DNA from 3 places in the Mesorhizobium sp. M0018 genome. Region 1 is predicted to be linked to each of the others. Evidence: predicted binding sites of a transcription regulator. Region 1 holds the regulator's gene; each other region holds the start of a gene.
The links. The regulator PhoB, encoded in region 1, activates phosphate uptake and scavenging genes when phosphate is short. The targets are predictions, from matches to a motif close to TGTCATNNANCTGTCAT.
Positions count from the first base shown of each region.

Region 2: phnF (phosphonate metabolism transcriptional regulator PhnF) is a predicted target of PhoB. The motif match lies at 2,026-2,042, and genes of this name have one in related genera.
Region 3: phnC (phosphonate ABC transporter ATP-binding protein) is a predicted target of PhoB. The motif match lies at 1,646-1,662, and genes of this name have one in related genera.

Region 1 covers NZ_JAMYVL010000005.1:154,327-157,601, reverse strand. The annotation lists gene pstB (phosphate ABC transporter ATP-binding protein PstB) at 1-507, shown strand, start outside; gene phoU (phosphate signaling complex protein PhoU) at 540-1,247, shown strand; gene phoB (phosphate regulon transcriptional regulator PhoB) at 1,264-1,953, shown strand; gene NKJ81_RS09155 (ROK family protein) at 1,963-3,207, opposite strand.
Region 2 covers NZ_JAMYVL010000001.1:420,889-424,163, reverse strand. The annotation lists gene NKJ81_RS02035 (carbon-phosphorus lyase complex subunit) at 1-874, opposite strand, end outside; gene phnH (phosphonate C-P lyase system protein PhnH) at 876-1,484, opposite strand; gene phnG (phosphonate C-P lyase system protein PhnG) at 1,484-1,945, opposite strand; gene phnF (phosphonate metabolism transcriptional regulator PhnF) at 2,079-2,822, shown strand; gene NKJ81_RS02015 (zinc-binding alcohol dehydrogenase family protein) at 2,841-3,275, opposite strand, start outside.
Region 3 covers NZ_JAMYVL010000001.1:427,310-430,584, reverse strand. The annotation lists gene phnD (phosphonate ABC transporter substrate-binding protein) at 1-619, opposite strand, end outside; gene phnC (phosphonate ABC transporter ATP-binding protein) at 710-1,576, opposite strand; gene NKJ81_RS02060 (DUF1868 domain-containing protein) at 1,743-2,453, opposite strand; gene NKJ81_RS02055 (DapH/DapD/GlmU-related protein) at 3,005-3,275, opposite strand, start outside.

The sequences.
Region 1 (3,275 bases):
AGGACCAAGATCGGCATGGTGTTCCAGAAGCCGACGCCGTTCCCGATGTCGATCTACGAGAACATCGCCTTCGGCGTCAGGCTTTACGAGAACCTCGGCAAGTCCGAGATGGACGGCCGCGTCGAACAGGCGTTGAAGCGCGCCGCGCTGTGGAGCGAGGTCAAGGACAAGCTCAACGCCAGCGGCTTGAGCCTGTCCGGCGGCCAGCAGCAGCGGCTCTGTATCGCCCGCACCGTGGCGGTGAAGCCGGAAGTCATTCTGCTCGACGAACCGGCTTCGGCGCTCGACCCGCTGTCGACTGCCAAGATCGAGGAACTGATCGACGAATTGCAAGCCGACTACACGATCGTCATCGTCACCCACAACATGCAGCAAGCGGCGCGCGTGTCGCGCCAGACGGCCTTCATGTATCTGGGTGAACTGGTCGAGTTCGACCGGACCGAGAAGATATTCACGTCGCCCCGCGAGAAGCGCACGCAGGACTACATCACTGGCCGCTTCGGCTGAGCCGTTCCGATCATGCATATGAGGACAGGACCATGGGCGAACACACAGTCGCTTCTTTCGACGAGGATCTCGAGCAGATCAGCAAGCTGATCCGCGACATGGCCGACCTCGCCGGTTCGATGGTCGGCGGGGCGACCAAGGCGCTGTTGAATTCCGACAACGTGCTGGCGCAACGCGTCGTTTCCGACGACGCCATCATGGATGCGCGTCAACGCGAACTGGACGACCGCGCCATCACCCTGATCGCCAAACGCCAGCCGATGGCCCACGATCTTCGCCATGTGGTCGGAGCGATCCGCATGGCGGGCGACCTCGAACGCATCGGCGACCTTGCCAAGAATATCGCCAAGCGCGTGAGTGCGGTCGGCCTCAGCGCCACGCCGCGGGACCTGTCGCATTCCATCGACGCGATGGCGCAGCTGGTTCTCATCCAGGTGCAGGGTGTCATCGAGGAATATGCTGCAGGCGATGCGGCCGCGTTGGCCAAGCTGCGTGCCGCCGACGAGCGCATCGACGTCAAATACACGTCCGTGTTCCGCGAGCTGTTGACCTACATGATGGAAGATCCGCGCAACATCACCGCTTGCACGCACCTGCTGTTCTGCGCCAAGAATCTGGAGCGGATCGGCGACCATGTCACCAACATCGCCGAAAATGCGTATTATGTGCTGACCGGCGAGCAATTGCCGGTCAATCGTCCGAAGCAGGACGAAACGACAATGTCCGCACCGGTGACATGATGGGGGTGCCCAGCCGATGATCGCACCACGCATAATGGTGGTGGAGGACGAGGAGCCGTTGGGTGTGCTGCTCCGCTACAATCTCGAATCCGAAGGCTACCAGGTCGAGGTGGTGACACGCGGCGACGAAGCCGAGATCCGTTTGCAGGAGAATGTGCCCGACCTTTTGGTGCTCGACTGGATGATACCAGCGGTTTCCGGCATCGAGCTCTGTCGTCGGTTGCGGGTGCGCCCCGAAACCGAGCGGCTGCCGATCATCATGCTGACCGCGCGCGGCGAGGAGAGCGACCGGGTGCGCGGTCTTTCGACCGGCGCCGACGACTATCTGGTCAAGCCGTTTTCGACACCGGAATTCATGGCCAGGGTCAAGGCGCTGCTGCGGCGCGCCAAGCCGGAAGTGCTGTCCAGCGTGCTGAAGGTCGGCGACATCGTGCTCGATCGCGAATCGCACAGGGTCTATCGCAAGAAGAGCGAAATCAGGCTCGGGCCGACCGAATTCCGGCTGCTCGAGTTCATGATGCGGCATCCGGGCCGTGTCTTCTCGCGCAGCCAGTTACTCGATAATGTCTGGGGGGAGACAATCTACATCGACGAACGCACCGTCGACGTGCATGTCGGGCGGCTGCGCAAAGCCGTCAACAACGGCCGGATGCCGGATGTCATCCGCACCATCCGCGGCGCCGGCTATGCGATCAGGGAAGATTGACCCGCCTGGTCAGGCTACGTTCTTTCTGACGCTGGGCCTCATTTGCGCGCCCGGCGCGAAAATCTCCTGGTCGACGAAGCTTAACGCCCGCATCGCGCAGCCTTCGCGGATCAGAGGCAATTCGTTCGGCTCTGTATCGAAGGAGATCGAGCCTGAATGCTGGCCGCCGGCGGTCTGGGCGATTGCCTTCCGCAAGGCCGGCTCGATCAGATCGAAGGCGGCGGCACTGGCGCCGACCATCGCGACCGGTGCCGGATCGATCAGCGCGAACAGCGAGCCGAGACCGAAACCCAGCGCTTCGCCGGCCTTGCGGTAGGCCTCGCGTTCCGGCCCATCTTTCTCGCGCGCCCGGGCCGCCAGTGCGCGCATGTCGGCGTCGCTGACGTCGGCGACCGGTTCGCTGTCTTCGCTCATCTGCCTGGCGTTGCGCCAGATGGCGTAGTTGCCGGCATACGCCTCGATGCAGCCGCGCCGCCCGCAACGGCAGAGCGCGCCGCCCGGACGATGGATCATGTGGCCAAATTCGCCGCCCGAGGAATGCGTCCCGGTGAACAGTTCGCCCTTCAGCACCAGCCCCATGCCGATGCCATGCGAAAGCAGGATGGCGATGAAGTCATCGCGATAGCGATCCGGATTGCGCCAGCGCAAAGCCACCGCCATCATGTTGCAGTCGTTCTCCACCGTTGCCGGGATGCCGAATTCGTCCTCCAGCATGTCGGCAAAGGCGATGTCGGTCTGCGGCGTGATCGGCGACCACAGCATGGCGCGTGCAGGGGAGTCGGTAATGCCCTGAATCGCCAGGGCGATGCGGGCGACACTGCGGACGTCAAGATCTGGATCCTGCAGCCGGCGCCGGACGATGGCCATGCATTCACGGATCAGCTCGTCGCGCGGCATAGTCAGCGTGTCCAGCCGGCGCTGTTCCTCGGCGACCACCTGTCCCGTATAGTCGATAATGGCGGCCGAAAGGAAATTCAGCGACAACACCACGGTCAGCACCGCCGCCGCTTCCGGGTTGAGGGCGAGGCCGACTTGCGGACGACCGCGTTTCAACGAAACGGGCTCACTTGGCTTGCTCTCGGCGAGGATGCCTTCCCGTATCAGGTCGGAAGAAATCGCCGATATGGTCGAATGACTGAGGCCGGTGGTAGCTGCGATCTCAGTACGCGATGGCTGGCCGGCCCGGCGCACCGCCGAGATCACGATCGCCCGGTTGCGCCGGCGCAAATCGTCATGGCGGATTCCGACCGACATTGTTTTGCTTTCCTCCCGGTTGCCGCGGCCGCTCATGAACCGGAAGCCGTCGGTAATGTCCGACAAAT
Region 2 (3,275 bases), on a different contig from region 1:
ATAGCGCCATGGCCATGGCCTTGCGCTCGCTCTGGCCGAAGACGAGGCCATAGCCGCGGGTGAATTGCGGCGGCGCCTTGGCCGAGCCCTTGAACTGGTTGACCATCTGGCATTCGGTGACGCGGATGCTGCCGAGCGGCACGGCAAAGGGCAGTTCCGGCACGTCCAGTTCCAGTTCGACCTCGCCGATGCGAACCTCGCCGACGAAGGGATGGTTGCGCGCGTAGCCGCGCTGGGTGGAATAGCCGAGCGCCAGCAGAAACCCCTCGTCGCTGCGCGACAGCGCCTGCAGGCGGATGTCGCGCGCCATCGGGAATTCGAGCGGCTCGCGGGTGATGTCGCCGAGGGTATGATCCCCAGGCATGTCGCCGTCGGGCTCGATCAGGCCTTCGCGGGCGAGGATGGCCGAGACGCGCGGCATGGCTTCCGCCTCGCCTGCGCGCTGCTCCGGTTCGGCGACATCGCCGCCGGCGGCGAGCTCGGGATCGAGCAGGCGGTGGGTGTAGTCGAAAGTCGGGCCGAGCAGCTGGCCGCCGGGCAGGTCCTTGTAGGTCGCCGACACCCGTCGCTCGACCAGCATCGTGCCGGTGTCGATCGCCCTTGTGTAGCCGAAACGCGGCAGCGTCGTGCGATAGGCGCGAACCAGGAAGATCGCCTCGATCATGTCGCCGCGCGCCTGGACGATGGCGAGTGCCGCCAATTCCCGGTCGTAGAGCGAACCTTCGCTCATCACCCGGTCGACGCCGAGCGCCAGCTGCTCGACGATCTGGTCGAGGCGAAGTGCGGGCACCGAGCGGTCGCCGCGCCGGCGGTCGGCGAGCAGTTTGTGGGCGTTGCGAATGGCCGCTTCGCCACCCTTTACCGCAACATACATGCTACGCCTCCATCATCTTGATGCGCGTCGTACGCGGCAGGCAGGCAACGCTGTCAGGGGTGGCGAGGACGATGTCGACACCGCGGGGAAAGCGCTGGTTGTTCTGCTTCCATTGCTCGACGAAATGGCGCGGCATTTGCGCCGGCGCGATCGTCGCCGTCGTCTCGATGCCCGGGCCTTCGAGCAGCAGCGCAGCGCCGGAGACAAGATCGCCGACCTCGAGGATCAGCGTCGTGGAGCGATCGGGATAATCCTGGGTGCCTTGCGAAAACCCGTCGAGCGCCATCATCTCGGCCGGCGTGGCGATCAGCGCGAAATGCGCGTCGGCCGGGGTGTTGGCCAGCGGCGCGCCGGTATGGAAGCCAAGCCAGGATTTCACCGCCGACACCTGCAAAGCCGGGTCGAGCCAGAGCGGCGTGTCGTTGTCGCACAGCGCCAGCGCAACGGCGCCGGCGGTGGCCGACAGCGGCGCCGGTGGGTGGGCAAGGGCCGGCAAGGGCTGGACGCTGCCCGGCCGCGCCATCGCGTCCATCACGGCACGGAATACGGTCTGCGCGTTGAATACCGGATCGGCAAAGCCGCCTTCGATCGCTTGGGTTACGATGTCCATCAGTCTTCTCCGCGTACCATGGTGAAGAAATCGACCTTGGTCGCCGCCGTCTCGGCGCGGCGCTGTTCACGCGCCTTGGCCAGTGCCGCCTGCAATGGCGCAACGATCCTGATCTCGACCTCATTGCGGTGGGCCGGGTCCTGCCACAGCGCATCGGCGATCGCCGCCAGCCTTGCCTTCTGCTTGTCGCGACCAAGTGCGTAGCAGTGGCCGACATGGCCGGACGCGAGCCGCACCGTGGCACGGGTGACCGTCGCCTCGCCGACATTGAAAGGGGCACCACCGCCGCCGATGCGGCCGCGTACCGTAACCAGGCCGGTTTCGGGGCCACGCAGAAGTTCCGCTTCGCAAGGCAGGCCGGTTTCGTCCCACAGGCGGACGATGTCTTCGCCGGCCGATTGCGCCAGCGTCGCCATCACGGCCTTGCGCTCGGCCTGCTCTCGCGCTTCCCGTCCTCGCATGGCCGTACTCCTCGTTTGCGTGAATTTATCTATTGATATAGACAACTATACAAATTATACTTGTTATTTAGCGCGTGTCCATGACGGGCACGTGACACGGCCAAAAGATCGGCGCAAAGAATTGGGGCGGGAGATGATCGGACAAGCCAACCGCATCGAGCGGCGCAGCGGTGTCGCGCTGTGGCGGCAGATCGCCGACCAGATACTGCATTCGATCGCCGTCGGCGATTTTCCCGAGAATGCCGCGCTGCCGCCGGAGATCGCGTTGGCCGGACGCTATGGCGTCAACCGCCATACGGTGCGTAGCGCTATCGCAGCGCTGGTGCAGGAGGGCGTGCTCAGGGCGGAGCAGGGGCGCGGCACCTTCGTGCTGTCGCGCAAGCTGCTGTCTTATCCGATCGGCGCTCGCACCCGCTTTTCCGAGGGATTGCAAGGACAGGCGTCCGAGCGGCATATCACCTTGCTCGCGTCATCGGTCGAGCCGGCCAACCGTCGTGTCGCAGAGGGCTTAGGCCTTGCGACGGGCGCCGATGTGATACGCCTGGAAACGCGCGGCGAAGCCGATGGAATGCCGGTGTCCCGCGCTGCCGGCTGGTTCGATGCCAAGCGCTTTGCCGGCATCGATGCCGCCATGGCGGAAACCGGTTCGATCACCGCATCGCTGGCACGTTTCGGCATCGACGACTATCTCAGGCAATCGACCGTGCTGTCGGCGCGCCATGCCGATGCCGTCGACCTTGCGGACCTCGAGCTGCAGCCCGGCGCCATCGTGCTGGTGACGGTTGCCGTCAACGTCACGCCCGACGGTCAGCCGATACAGTTTTCGGAGTCGCGCTTCCCGGCCGAGCGGATCGAGCTCAAATTGTCGGCGCTCTGAGATGCGGCAGCCCTGGCATCATCCGACCTGAATGACGGCCTTGATCAGGCCGGACTTCTCATGCGCCCAGCGGGCGAGGTCGTGCGGCGTCTCGCCAAGCGTGGTGCGGTGGGTGACCAGCTTTGTCAGCGGCAGCGCGCCGTTGCGGATCGAAGCGGCGACATGGTCGAAATCGGCACGCAGGGCGTTGCGGCTGCCGATCAGCATCATCTCGCGCTTGTGGAATTCGGGATCGGAAAAGGCGATGTCGTCCTTGACGACGCTGACCAGGACCAGCGCCCCGCCGTGCGCGACATGGGCGAAGGCCGACTGCACCGACCGGGTGTTGCCGGTGGCATCGAAAACCACGTCGAAGCCGTCGCCGCCGGTTGCTTCCCGCACCAGGTCGGCAGCAGCGCCCCGCGAGCCGTCGAGGGTCGCGAAGCCGAGTTCGCTTTCGGCGAAACCCAGCCT
Region 3 (3,275 bases), on a different contig from region 1:
CGTTCTTGAAGTCGCCGATGCCAGAGGAATCGTCAACCGCAACATCGACCTTGCCGTCGCGAACGGCGAGGAGGTTGTTCTCGTGGCCACCATTGAACTGTGTCGAGGCGAAGAAGGTTTCGTTCGAAGCGCCGGTGTCTTTCGGGATCTGGGTCAGCGGGATCAGGTAGCCGGAGGTCGAATCCGGGTCGGCATAGCCGAGCTTCTTGCCCTTGGCCGACTTGATGTCGGTGATGCCGGACGACTTCAGCGCAAGGCCGATCGAATAATAGCCGGTCGCGCCGTCGGTCTGCTGGGTGGTGAGGATCGGGGTCACGGCGTTCGGATCCTTGAGGTAGACGCTGGCATAGCCCGACGCGCCAAGCTCTGCGAAATCGAGCGTGCCGCCGAGCAGGCCCTGGATAACGCCGTCATAGTCGGCGGCCGGGAACAGCGAGACCTTCTCGAAGCCGAATTCGGACTTCATGTGATCGGCGAGGCACTGAAAGTTGCGCAGCCGGTCCGCTTCGTTTTCACCGCCAAGGATGCCGATGCGGAATTCCTTGATATCCTGGGCGTGAGCGGCGCTTGCCGCGATGGCGAGCAATGAAACGGCGCCAAAAACCATCTTCCTGAACATTATCTCTCTCCTGTTGGTCCCGGCCTCGCGCCGGTAGCGTTCGAATTTTTTGACAGGTGCCTTTGACGCGGGCGGGCGATCAGGTCGTTCTCAATATCCCGGGAATGCGGGCTCGAGCGGTCCGGCGGATGCAGCGATTTTCTGTTTGATGGCGACACTGGTGGAGGTGATGGCCTCGGAGATTTCGCCGCCATTGCTGTCGGCGCCGTAGACCATGCGCACGGCCTCGCGGTTGAGGGCTTCAGGCGGGCCGTCGAAGACGACCTTGCCGGCGGCCATGCCGATGATGCGGTTGCAGTAGGTGCGGGCCGTATCCAGCGTATGCAGATTTGTGATGACGGTGATGCCCTCGCGCAAATTGATGTCCTGCAGCGAATCCATCACCACCTTGGCGTTGAGCGGATCGAGCGAGGCAATCGGCTCATCCGCCAGCAACACCTTCGGCTGCTGCATCATGGCGCGCGCAATCGCAACGCGCTGCTGCTGGCCGCCGGAAAGCGTGCCGGCCGGCTGCAGGGCGGTGCGGGCGATGTCGAGGCGCTCGAGGGCTGCAACCGCCTCGGCGCATTCACCGCGGGAGAACATGCCAAATAGGTTGGACACGGTCGAACGGTGATTGAGCCGGCCGAGCAGCACATTGGTCAGCACATCGAGGCGCGGCACCAGGTTGAACTGCTGGAAGATCATGGCGCAGTCGCGCTGCCAGCGTCGGAGCGGCGAGCCGCGCAGCCGGGAAATTTCGGCGCCGTCAAAAAAAATCGATCCTTGGCTCGGATCGATGAGGCGGTTGATCATGCGCAGAAGCGTCGATTTGCCGGCGCCGGAGCGACCGATGATGCCGACCATCTGACCGTGCGGAATCGAGATGTCGACATTGCTGACAGCGGTGTTCTTGCCGAACCGGCGGGTGACGCCGCGAATTTCGAGCGTTGCTGACATTTCTGGCGTTGCTGACATGGGTAAGTTCCAGTCCAGTCGCGGTTGAAGGTCTGTTAACCCTCGCTAGCGCAACGGCATGAACCTGCGGTGTCGGATTGATGTCAGTTTTGTTACTGCCCACAGGCGCGTTTGGCGCGAAGGCGAGTTGACCCAAACCGCTGCCGTCCGGGCGGCTTGGATGGGATCAGCCGAGGATCAGCAACTCCTCGAAATGCTCCATGTCCCTGAAGCGGCAAAAGGCAGGTGGCCGCAGCTCGATCACCGGAGCCTGGCGGGCAAACAGCGAGAGGCAATCGTCGAACAGATCTTGCCACTCGGACGCCCCTTCGTCCGCCAGACGCCGGATCTGGTAGGCGAACGTGATGTGGAAGACGTAAGTGTCGTGGTCGGGATGCCGGTATCCGAAAGGCGCCGACAAGGCATCGCGCCATGCGCGCAGGATATGCACGTCCTCATCGGTTGCGCCGGCAACGGTCAAGCCCGTCGGCACGACATCGACGACCTTGATCTTGAAGGCGCCGTAGCCTTCGAAGCCGTTCAGGCGTTCCTGATAGAGGCGGGTCATGTCGTCGATGCTGGTGTCGAGCGGCACATCCTCCGGCCAATAGGGAAGCCGGCGGCGGTATTCGATGATGCCCTGGAACAGCGTCATGTGCAGGCTGGAGACGGGCGTGAAGGCCAGCCCGTCGGCATCAGGCATGGCGCGCATGCGCTCACGCACGTCGATGATCACCGCTTCCGAAGCCGAGCCGTTGACGAGATGGCAGACGACCGTGTTGCCGGGCTCGTTGAGAAAATTACCAGAGGTGTCGTAGCGCCTGCCGAGATGCACCGGAGGGGTCGGGTTCGAGCCGGCAAAGAATCCGGCGAGCGAAGGTCTGACTGAAACAGGCATTGCGATCTCCAAAGGAAGGCCGCGTCCTGCCCCGACGATGTGTCAGGGACATGAAAACCGTGCCAAGAAGTAGAATATCAAAGGCATGATTCGCCAAGTGATGCTGCCGGGGTTTCCACATCATCAAGATTGAAATAAAGATTCAAACTCGTATCAAAGAGAGGCTTCCTAATTGCTACGTTGGCGCCAGTGGTTGCGACTGTATGCTGCAGGGGTAGTCGCTGCGATGAGTTTCACAGTGGCCCTGGTTTTGACGTCCATATATCGGGTTGGTAGCTTGAACCATCCAATATCTGGATACTTGTACAATTATGGAAATGGGCGTGACGCGGCCATTATTCTAATGATTCTCATTTTTTTAATCGTTCTAGTTACGATAAATTTTGCAAATAAAGTTGAGGAAAAAACCAAATCGCTTATAGATATTGGTTATGACAAAAAATTTATAGAACTTATCAGGTTAAATCAGACTGGTGTTGCTATTCTTATTACGTTAGGATTTCTTTCTATTATTTTGGACATTTGCCTGAGCGGCTGACTTATTCAGGGCGTCAACCCCCATGCTTCTCCAAAAACTGATTGGCCTCCAGCTCGCGGAAATCGTCGAGCGCGGCGCGCAGCCTTGCATGGTCCCAGTCCCACCAGGCGAGCGCCTGGTAGCGCTCCGCGGTGCGGCGGTCGAAGCGTTCGCGGATCGGCTTGGCCGGTACGCCGGCGACGACGGTGTAGGGCGCGACGTCCTTCGACACCACCGCGCCGGCACCGACCGCCGCGCCATGGCCGACGGTGACGCCGGGCAGGATGGTCGAGCCGTGGCCGAGC